DNA from 3 places in the Syntrophobotulus glycolicus DSM 8271 genome. Region 3 is predicted to be linked to each of the others. Evidence: riboswitches for the same ligand, from Rfam matches in the RefSeq annotation. Region 3 holds a riboswitch; each other region holds the start of a gene.
The links. Region 3 has a riboswitch for cyclic di-GMP ahead of SGLY_RS04330 (ATP-binding protein). Riboswitches for the same ligand answer to the same signal wherever they lie in the genome.

Region 1: another riboswitch for cyclic di-GMP. It lies ahead of SGLY_RS07500 (cell wall-binding repeat-containing protein); the one in region 3 lies ahead of SGLY_RS04330 (ATP-binding protein).
Region 2: another riboswitch for cyclic di-GMP. It lies ahead of SGLY_RS08030 (glycoside hydrolase family 5 protein); the one in region 3 lies ahead of SGLY_RS04330 (ATP-binding protein).

The regions. Positions count from the first base shown of each region.
Region 1 covers NC_015172.1:1,514,669-1,517,946, reverse strand. The annotation lists gene SGLY_RS07500 (cell wall-binding repeat-containing protein) at 1-1,258, opposite strand, end outside; cyclic di-GMP riboswitch class I at 1,372-1,455, opposite strand; gene SGLY_RS07495 (metal ABC transporter permease) at 1,535-2,644, opposite strand; gene SGLY_RS07490 (metal ABC transporter permease) at 2,628-3,278, opposite strand, start outside.
Region 2 covers NC_015172.1:1,640,814-1,644,091, forward strand. The annotation lists gene SGLY_RS08030 (glycoside hydrolase family 5 protein) at 1-1,464, opposite strand, end outside; cyclic di-GMP riboswitch class I at 1,481-1,556, opposite strand; cyclic di-GMP riboswitch class I at 1,590-1,665, opposite strand; gene istB (IS21-like element helper ATPase IstB) at 1,910-2,641, opposite strand; gene istA (IS21 family transposase) at 2,641-3,278, opposite strand, start outside.
Region 3 covers NC_015172.1:828,936-832,213, reverse strand. The annotation lists gene SGLY_RS04335 (accessory gene regulator ArgB-like protein) at 1-555, opposite strand, end outside; gene SGLY_RS04330 (ATP-binding protein) at 509-1,939, opposite strand; cyclic di-GMP riboswitch class I at 2,142-2,248, opposite strand; gene SGLY_RS04320 (DUF1616 domain-containing protein) at 2,350-3,192, opposite strand.

The DNA.
Region 1 (3,278 bases), 690 kb from region 3:
ATATGGGGAATTTCTCCCCGCCTTCAAATATTTCCTCAAATACCGAGCTGATCATATCCGCTATCGCTTTATTGACAGTCAATGTACACTTTGCGGGAGATTTCTCCCCTTCGGTGTTTATCTGCCATACATCGACCCTGATCTCAACCATATTCTCTTGCGCTTCAGCGGCGCTTTGATACATTTTATTGTCTGTTGAGCCAAAGACCAGAGCGTACTTTGCTTCATTAGACCCAAGCTCCCGCAGGAGATCTGTTGTCGTTTCCCGTCTGGAATTGCTTTGGTCTCCCCGGCTGCCGGCTGTATGAAAGATCGATGCACTGACCGCTCCTTCCCCGCCCAGAATGTAGACATTTTTATCGGATAGATTTGATGACAGATAACTTTTCGTCGATCTGCTCATATTGCCGCTGACTAAGACAATGGGAGCATTGATTTTTGCGGCATAACCGGCTCCCGCCAAAGCGTCGGCATAGTTATTTCCAGTTGCTAAAAACACATTATCTTCGCTGATCCCGGCTTGAAATCTTTTGATGATATTGATATTCCGGTCGTATTTCGTGGCTCCGGTTACCCGTTCCGGTTTGGCAAACTGCTCCGCTACCCGGTCGCTGATCAAATCCGGGCTGCCGACAACATAAGTTTTCCTGATCTTGTTTTTTCGGATAAAGGTCTGGGTGGCACTCCCGATGTTATTTTTCGGCACCAGAATAACCGGCATATGTTTAGCGGCGGCAATAGAGGAAATTGAGAGAGCATCGGCAAAATCTTCCCCCGTTGCGATCACGACCTCCGAAATATCGGTAAGTTGGTCTGCCACAACGATGGCTGTTTCATATCTGTCTTCACCGGCCAGCCGGCTTGAACGGATCTCCATATCCTGCAGCTCATCCTGAAGCTGAGCGGACAGCACCCCCTGGCCGCCGATCAGGATGACATTTTTTATCTTTAAATCGTTCAATGTTTGTTTTGTCACTTCAGGCAGGCATTTCTTCTGGGACAGGAGTATCGGCGCCCCATATTGTTTTGCTAAGGGCGCCGCAACCAAAGCATCGGGAAAATTTTCTCCGCTCACCAAAAGGGCATAGTCGGATTGTGTCCAACCCTCCCGGGCTATTGCGGCTGCCGTCGCGTAGCGGTCCTGACCGGCCAAACGGCATTCATTGCCGGCGGCATAGGTAAAGGCCGGCTCTGCCATGAACAATATTAACATAAGTGTGAATAAAGCGGTCCTCAAAAGCTTTCTCAAGTGTCGCACAAGATTTTCCCCTTCCCGCAATGAAAATAAAGATGATTTGAAGAAATGTTTTCAAAAATAAAAAAACAAGCATCTTTTTGAAGCATAGATGCTCATTTCACTCTCATCCATGTTTCGGCAGTCCGGCAATCCTGGCAAATCGCTTTAGACCCGTGACTTTGCGGCCCATCCTTTCGGAAGGTGTGCTCTTATCGTCATCATTATTTTTTCATTTCATTTTTCGAGATAATGATACGGAAAATCCTGACCGTTGTCAATGAGAAATGAGAACCAATCTCATCCCGCTTCGTAACTTTTCTTGCAAGCTGAGTACCCGCCGGCAGTCAGTTTAACGGCATCCCCTGTAAAATCCAGGCAATCTTCTTTTTGCAAAATCACCATGATTTTCCTGGTAAACCCTTCGCTCCAATGCAACTGCGCCAGGATCGCGTCAATTCTTTCTTTCCTCATTTCCTCTGCGCCGGCCTCCTGGTTGCAGAGGTAAAGAAGGAGTGTCATTTTGGCAAATTCTATTTTCCGGCGGCGGCGTCCGAGCAGGGAGCTGGCGAGTCCGCGGCGCGGGGCAAAGACGAACGCCAGCAGGAAGACGATTCCGGTCACCACTGCCATGCAGCCGGCGATGGATACGTCCAGGAAAGCGGCTGCCTGGTAACCGAATACCCCGTTGGCGGCGCCGATCAGTCCGCTGAGCATGAGCATCCGTTTCAAATCGTCGGTCAGCAAATATGCCGTGACCGGCGGGCCGATCATGAACGCCACCACCAGGATAGAGCCGACTGCCTGGAACGCGCCGACCGCGGTAAGCGAAACCAGCGTCATCAGGCCGTAATGCACCAAGGCCGGGGCAAAGCCCAGAACGGCCGCCAGCAGCGGATCAAAGGTCGCCACCTTCAGCTCCTTAAAGAACAGGCTAATCGCCGCCAGGTTGATGAGCAGCAGAGCGCCCGTCATGTAAAGGGCTTTGGCACCGATATCCACTCCCCCCACAATCATCCGGTCAAACGGCGCGAAGGCCAGCTCGCCCAGAAGCACAGAGTCGGTATCCAAGTGTACAGAGCCTGCGTAGCGCGTGATCAGAATAATCGCGATGGAAAACAGCAGCGGGAACACGACGCCAATGGCGGCGTCCTCTGCCAAAAGCCGGGTGCGGCTCAGCATTTCGGTCAGCCAAACGGTGGCGACGCCCATCAAAGCCGCGCCGATGATCAGTAAGGGTGAGGACAGGTCATGTGTCATAAAAAACGCCAGCACGATGCCGAGCAGGATGGTATGGGTAATGGAGTCGGACATCATAGACATCCCGCGCAGCACCAGAAACACACCGGGGAGCGCGCAAGCCGTTGCCACGATCACGGCAATGAGCTGTATTTCAAGGTGTGGGGACATGGAACGCGCCTCCTTCCATCCGCAATAAAAGTTTGTTTTTTCTGTGCCGATACAGTCTGTGCAGGACGCCCCTTCCCGGGGCAAATAAAACGCTGATCACAACGATCGTGCTGACACACACCACAATCGCCGGCCCGGTGGGCAGCTTGGGGGCCAGGGAGCTGGCCGTGGTTCCCGCCACGCCCGACACTGCGCCGAAAACGGCGGCCAGCAGGACCATCTTCCACAGCTTATTGGTCCACTGGCGCGCGGCAACGGCCGGCGCGATCAGCATGGCGCTCATCAGAATAACACCCACCGTTTGCAGCCCGATGATGATGGCCAGGACGATCATAAACGACAGCAGCAGGTTCAGCCTTTGCGGCGAAAAGCCGAGGCTTTGGGCAAAGTCACCGTCAAAGGTAAAGAGCTTGAATTCCTTCCAGAACAGGACGACAAGAGCGAGCAGGACCGTTCCGCAAACCGCCATCAGGATGATATCACCCTGCAGCAGCGTGGATGCCTGGCCGAAGATAAAACGCTTGAGTCCCGCCTGGTTGGCGTTGGGGATCTTTTGCACATAGCTCAGAAGCACCAGGCCCAGCCCGAAAAATACGGACATCACCAGCGCCAGGGCGCTGTCGAACTTGATCCG
Region 2 (3,278 bases), 810 kb from region 3:
AAGACGGAACATGCCTTTCCATGGAGCAAATACGCCGAAGCCCGCATTGAATTCCCAATAAGTCCATGAAATGTTTCGTTCTTCTGCTGTTTCGCGTACAAAATCTGTCCATATGGCTCTATCATCGGAAGGGGCTAAGTTATAAACACCGAATTCGTCCAATATAACCGGCCTATTGTTAGTTACAGCCCAATCCGCAACTAAATCAAATAGATCAGAAATCGCATACTTTTCTTTAACGGTCCCTGACCACGGGACTCCTTTTTGGCTCTTCAAACTGTCGAAAATCCAATCAGTTCCTTGGTGGGTAAATGCTATAGGCTCATAGAAGTGTATGGAAACAATAAGATGGCGGTCGTTTTCAGGAAGCTCAAGCATATTGACACTTCGAACTCCGCTCCAGCGGGTATGCGGTACAATTAGGTTTCTTGTTGGATTTGTTTCCCTGATTATGGACAAGGACTTCTGAAGGATTGAATTTAACTTCTCTGATCCAATATACCAGTCAGGTTCGTCTAATATTTGAAAATATAAATTATCGGAATACTGGCTGTAACGGTTGGATAGCTGTGTCCAAAAAGCAAAATAACGTTCCTCGTCTAATTTTTTGTTTGTTCCTTCAGTCAAAATTGGATAGTTATGGAGATCTAGAATAACATTTAAGTCCTTAGCCAGTGCTTGTGCAATGGCTAAATCAACTAACTCCAAATAGTCTTCGTTGATCGTATAGGGTGCCGTCTCCAAAGATTGATCGTTCAGTTTTATGGGTAAACGGATATGATCGAAACCGCTGTTTCTTATTAGATCCAAATTTGATTGATTTAAGGTATTATTACCTTCTTTTAAAGTGCTGAGAGAAGTTGTATAGCTCACACCCTTACGTAGTCCTGGTACGGTTGGGCATGTCTTAACCTCATCCGATTTAATCCTAATAGCGTCGATCCAGAGAGAACCAGATTGTCCATGTTCTGTTTCCAGATCAAAACCATAGCTGGAAAATGGAGCATTGCCCTCTGGATCAACCCGATAAGATAAATTAAACCATTTTCCTCTGACTAACCCTTCATCATTATGAAACCAAGACTCATCTCGATTTCCCTCAGAATCAATTGAATAAAAATATATGCGATTCAGATTCGAGCTTTTGGGGATAAATATCCAGTATTCTATACGATCTCCAGGATTTATAGTTTCTGGCTCAGGGCCGGTAATGACATATTTGGTTGAGCCGGAATATTCAATCCTAAGAGATTGTTTCCCTTCATAAGCTTTAGCTGTGTCAGTCTGTAGTGTACAGCTTCCGACATTCTCCTGAAGAATAGCGCTTCCACTCCATCCATCAGTCTGCCCGGATTCGAACGAATAAGAGAAAGCTGTTAAACTAAAAACGTTTTGAGGATAAACACTTAATGAAAGGGCAGCGATCAATATAAAAACCGTTAACTTTTGAAAAAATCTTTTCATTTTTGAAACCTCCATCTTTGGTAGCTGGCTGCCATGTTACAGGCCCTTTAGCTTTGCGTCGCTGCTTTTCAGCAGGTTTGCCATTGTCAGTATTGAGCTTCAAAGAGAAAACAAAAAAAACTAACTTTGGTAGCTGGCTGCCATGTTACAGGCCCTTTAGCTTTGCGTCGCTGCTTTTCAGCAGGTTTGCCATTGTCAATAATAGTTTTAAACAAAAATACGCTTTCCTATTACAAAAATAGCATATTATTCTCATATAGTAAAGACTTTCCTAGGATAATTTCATAAAAATATAAAAAATGAGTCAATTTGGGGATTCATAGCTTTTTTAGCCCGAATATCTTGTTTTTGGCGAATTATTATTCCATTAGTAATGGTTCCTGTTCTTTTATTTGTAAGCAGTCAAGCAAAATACAGAGTTTTTCGCCACAAAGTGCAGAGTTTTTCAGGTAATGCTTTTGCGGTGCTCTAAGCGGTAACTGTTGCCCGTCATGTTGAGGATCTCGCAGCGGTGAATCAGACGGTCTAGGATAGCGGTTGTAATGGTCGCATCGCCAAGGAACTCGGCCCACTCGTCAAACCCTTTGTTGGATGTAATAATCAGCGAAGTGCGCTCGGCCATGGAAGATACAAAGCTAAAGAACAGATTGGCCTCTGCTGGCGAGAGCGGCATAAAACCCACTTCATCAACAATTACCAGCGCAGCCTTGCTTAGATATTTGAGCCGCCGTTTGCTGGCCCCGGAGATTTCGGCCGTCTTGAGAATCTTCATCAGGTTGTCTAAGGTTTCAAAGGCCACCGCATAGCCCAAGTCCAGCCCCTTCACAGCCAGGGACAGAGCAAGATGTGTTTTTCCAACGCCGGGAGGCCCCAGAAAACAAACGTTGTACGCTTGCTCAACCCAAGTCATATCGCTCAGTCGCAGCATCTGCTCCTTGGAAACACTGCGCTGGAATCCAAAGTCAAACGAATCCATGGTTTTCTCAGCCGGTAAGTTGGCTCTGCGGCAGCGCAACAGATTTTGCTTTTGTATCCGAAGCCGTTGCTGTTCCTGCAAAAACAGCTCTACGCTTTCCACGGGGGTCAAGGTGTTCTTCCCAGCAAAAAGTGCTTCAAAATCTATGGGGTTCATGCGCAAGTCGGAAAGCAGTCCACTTACCCGGTCAATGGGGCGCATTATTTAGCACCTCCCGCCTTGGCATAGACGCTAAGGGAGCGCTTTTGCGTTGTCACATGGTATTTTGCACTGCTCACCGGAAGGAGCAGCGCTGGCGGTTCGGGCTGTTTAGGGACCCTGTGCTCCAGATAGCCTTTTATGTAGTTGGCACTGTAGAGTTTGCTGTCATGACAAAAATCAGCCGCTTCCAGGACAGCCTCAATACCATACTGGTCGCAGAGTGTGTGGATCAGTTTAAACTGGTCTCTGGCATACCGGGATTTCTCGGTACGGATCTCCTGGAGGAAATCATCCGCCTTGCCAAGCAGAAGCACGCCTAGTGCAGCTTGCATCTGATCCAGGGAACTGGTCCTATCGCGTTGGTGGCTTGTACTTTGGATAAGCAGACCTCTCCCGCTGGAAAGGCGGTGCTCGCAGATTGGCTCTCCAAAAACCGTCTGGATGAATAACATGCCGTCCTTAGGCACAATGCAAACCTCTTTCTGCCTGTTGTAAGTGCCAAGCGGAACGGAATATCGGTTGCTGTCATAAAGAATGGTATTGTCCTTGCGGACCGTTCTGCAAAGGGTGGCGCCATGAGTTTCTGCGCACTCGACCAGTGGACGCAGGTGTTCCCGTTCTTCGGCAAAGACTTCCG
Region 3 (3,278 bases):
TGTCTGGATCATGACAGCAAAAAGCCCGGCAGCCGCAAACGATGCGTGGCCAAAGTGAACCATAATGACACTGATCCCTAACCATAAGCAAAGATAGGCCAATGAAAGAATTTTAAACAGGATTCTTTCAGAAGCGCTTGTAATCTTTTTAAACGGTACTTCCCCCGGCACCCAGGCGATCACGCAGAGAACGGACAGGAAATATCCGGCCAGCAGGGAATAGCTCAGGAAGTCTGCTGATAAACGGCTTCCCAGATATAATCCTGTTTCTCCGGCTGTGAGATAACTGATCAGTCCCAGGGTAAGGCATCTCCAGTATCCGCTGCAGTGGGCTCCGCCGCTGAACAGCCGGTAAATCGCCCCGCAGGCCATTGCAAACATCACCTCAGGAAGTATTCCAAGGAAATAGGCCAGGGTGATCAGAATCCCCCCTTTAATGAGCGTCGCCAGGATCATTTCTAAGCCGAAACGCAACGTATCGATTTTGCCGGTATCCAGGGCCAGTTCTTTAGACAGGTAGTTTGCGGCTCCTCCAGCCATTTGACTTAGATTCATTCAACTTCGCCTCCTTTTTCAGCGGGATTGTAATGGTAAAAGCTGTTTCTTCAGGGTCGCTGCTGATCGCGATGTTGCCCCGGTGTTTGGTGACGATATCTTTGACAATTGCCAGGCCCAAACCGCTGTGATCTTTTTTTGTCGTGAAGTCAGATTTGAACATTGTTTCTCTGATTCTGGGGACGATAGGGTCCCCTGTATTGCTGACCATGAATACGTACGCTCCATGTTCACGGGCTATTTTTACGTTTACCTGCCTGCCTTCACCGGCTTCAGCTTCTACGGCCTCAAGCGCGTTGTCAATCAGGTTTCCCAGCAAGGAGCCGGCTTCATGCGGAGTTAACGGGAGATCTTTGAGGCTGCCTTCAACGGCGATTTCCATTTTGATTTTTCTGGCTTCAGCCAAGCCTATTTTGGTGTGGAGAAGGGCGCTGATGCTATAATCGTCAATTTTTATCAGTTCCGCGGTTTTGGATATCTCACCGAACGCCCTGCTGATGTAATCCCGCGCTCTCTCATAGGAGCCGCTTTCCAGCAGTCCGTAAATCGTCTGCAGCTGGTGGTGGAAATCATGTCTCTGCTTTCTGGAAGAGTCCAGCAATTGTTTGATCTGTTTGAAGTTTTCCTCCGCTCTTTTCGCCTCGTATTCCTTTTCGATCTCTTGTCCGATTTTTTTGACGGCGACAGTGGAGAGTACCGTTAAAATAATAATGAACATTCCCATGAACCCGTTAAAGATAATAAAATGCTCTCCCGGAAAAATGTTTAACATGGCAGCCTCAAAGGCGGTGTTTAATATGACCAGTAAAAGTAAGGGGAGGAGAACGACTACAGAGATAAAAAGATTATGTTTGTTCACAATGTCTGCCTTTAACTTGTCTTGAATTTCCTTTTTGGATAAATATCCCGAACGGCTATATTCTTGAGCATAACCCATCAAAGAGAAATGAAAAATTTTACACGCCGCGATAAAGATCAGCATGACCAGGGCCTGCGGGAGGAAGAAGAAGATTCTCATCGCGTTATTATTCCAAACATCAGTCAGGGAAACCCCTTTGAGATGCAACATGAGCTGTATTGCGATCGTTTCAACTGAGCCGTAAAAAATCAGGCCAAGTAAAGACGCCAGCAGCACTATCCTGCAGGGCAGGCGGGTAACCAGACGAATATTGAAAATGAATAAGAGTGTTTCAAGGATGGAGTGGAGCCCAAAGGGCACCGGGGATCGCTGAATGAGATAAGAAACCGCCGCCTGCAAAAATCCAATCATCAGTAAATCGCGCCACCGAGGTTTGAGCCCTACCATGAGAAACCCCAGGATCGCCACCAGGATCGATTCAGGAAACGATACGATCAGCAGGGAAAAGGAAGTCAGCCTCTCCAACGTGTCACCTCCCTTACTCAGATGTATTTATGTAAAAAGAAACCGGTTCCTGCCCGTCATGTCGAAAAGTTCCATTATCTTGTCTAAATGTTCCATTATCTTGCCCGAATTTGCCAATGCCCAGGTTCCGCATAAAAAAAACCGTTTCCGGATCGCCGGAAACGGAACCTTTCCTTTATCTAAAGAAAGCATCAGCTTTTCGTTCGGCGGCCCGGCGGTCCTGGCCCGGCATTTTTTCTCAAGAAAATGCCGGGCTTTAGACCCGTAGCTTTGCGTCCTTGCCTTTCGGCAAGTTTGCCTTTTCAGTTCACAGTCAGTTTCCTTGCAGAAACTCCCTTAATGATTAATACGCTCCCCCCCTTCCTTTTTGAGGGGTCGCGGAAAAATTTTTTTGGATATGTATTTGTCATCTACTCCTGAACGTTTACCCACAAATGCAAGGAGCGATAGGGAACGCTCTCCCCATCTTTAAACAGTAAAAACTCTACCTTCAGATTTTCATGAGGCTCATTTATCCTGAAGCTGACGGACTCTTCCTTTTTTTCCTCATTGTCCGCCTGAAAAGGCCCCAGCTGCCTCTTCACCTCCCCGTCCATTCGCACTTGGACGGTATAGGAGACCTGGCGGCCTTCGTGATTCACGGTTCCCAGGATCACTTCCTTGGTCTCACCCGTTTTCATCACCCGGGGGTAGCCCTCTGCCTTCCCGTCCGAACCCAAAAGATAAAACTCTGTGAACTTCTCACCAGCTGCTGGTATCGCCGCGGTATAATACAGGCTTCCTATCGCCAAAATAATCACTGCCGCCAGTACCGCCGCGAGAATTTTGTCCAGCCTGGAAAGGCTGCCCCATTTGATTGGTTTCACGTTTAAAGAAAGCCCAAAACGGTTTTCCAAAGAAAGTTTTTTTCTTCGGCAGATCGCGATAGCGGACAGCAGGATCGTGAAAACCAAAAGCGTCACCAGGATAGGGTAAAGCCCTATTCCCCACGGGACGCAGTTCAGGATGACACCTAGAAGCGGCACCACGGCTATACTCAGACCAAAGCTCAAGGCAAGCCGTTCAATCCCGTCGAGATCGCCCCTGGCCGGAAACAGAGCTGCGATTAAGGTATACCCGGGAAAAAACAGGACAAAAGGCAAACCTAACACAACCCGCCCGGTTCCGCTTCCATCCATCCCAATCAACACGACCAGAATAACAGAAAGAGATAGGATGAAGGGAAACTCGTTTTTTATTTCTATCCTCAACAAAAATTCAACCCCTTTAACAAACTGAAGCGAAAAGGTGACGGCGCTGCTTTCCGGCCCTGTCCGTTGTGTTTAAGGTTTTCACTGTT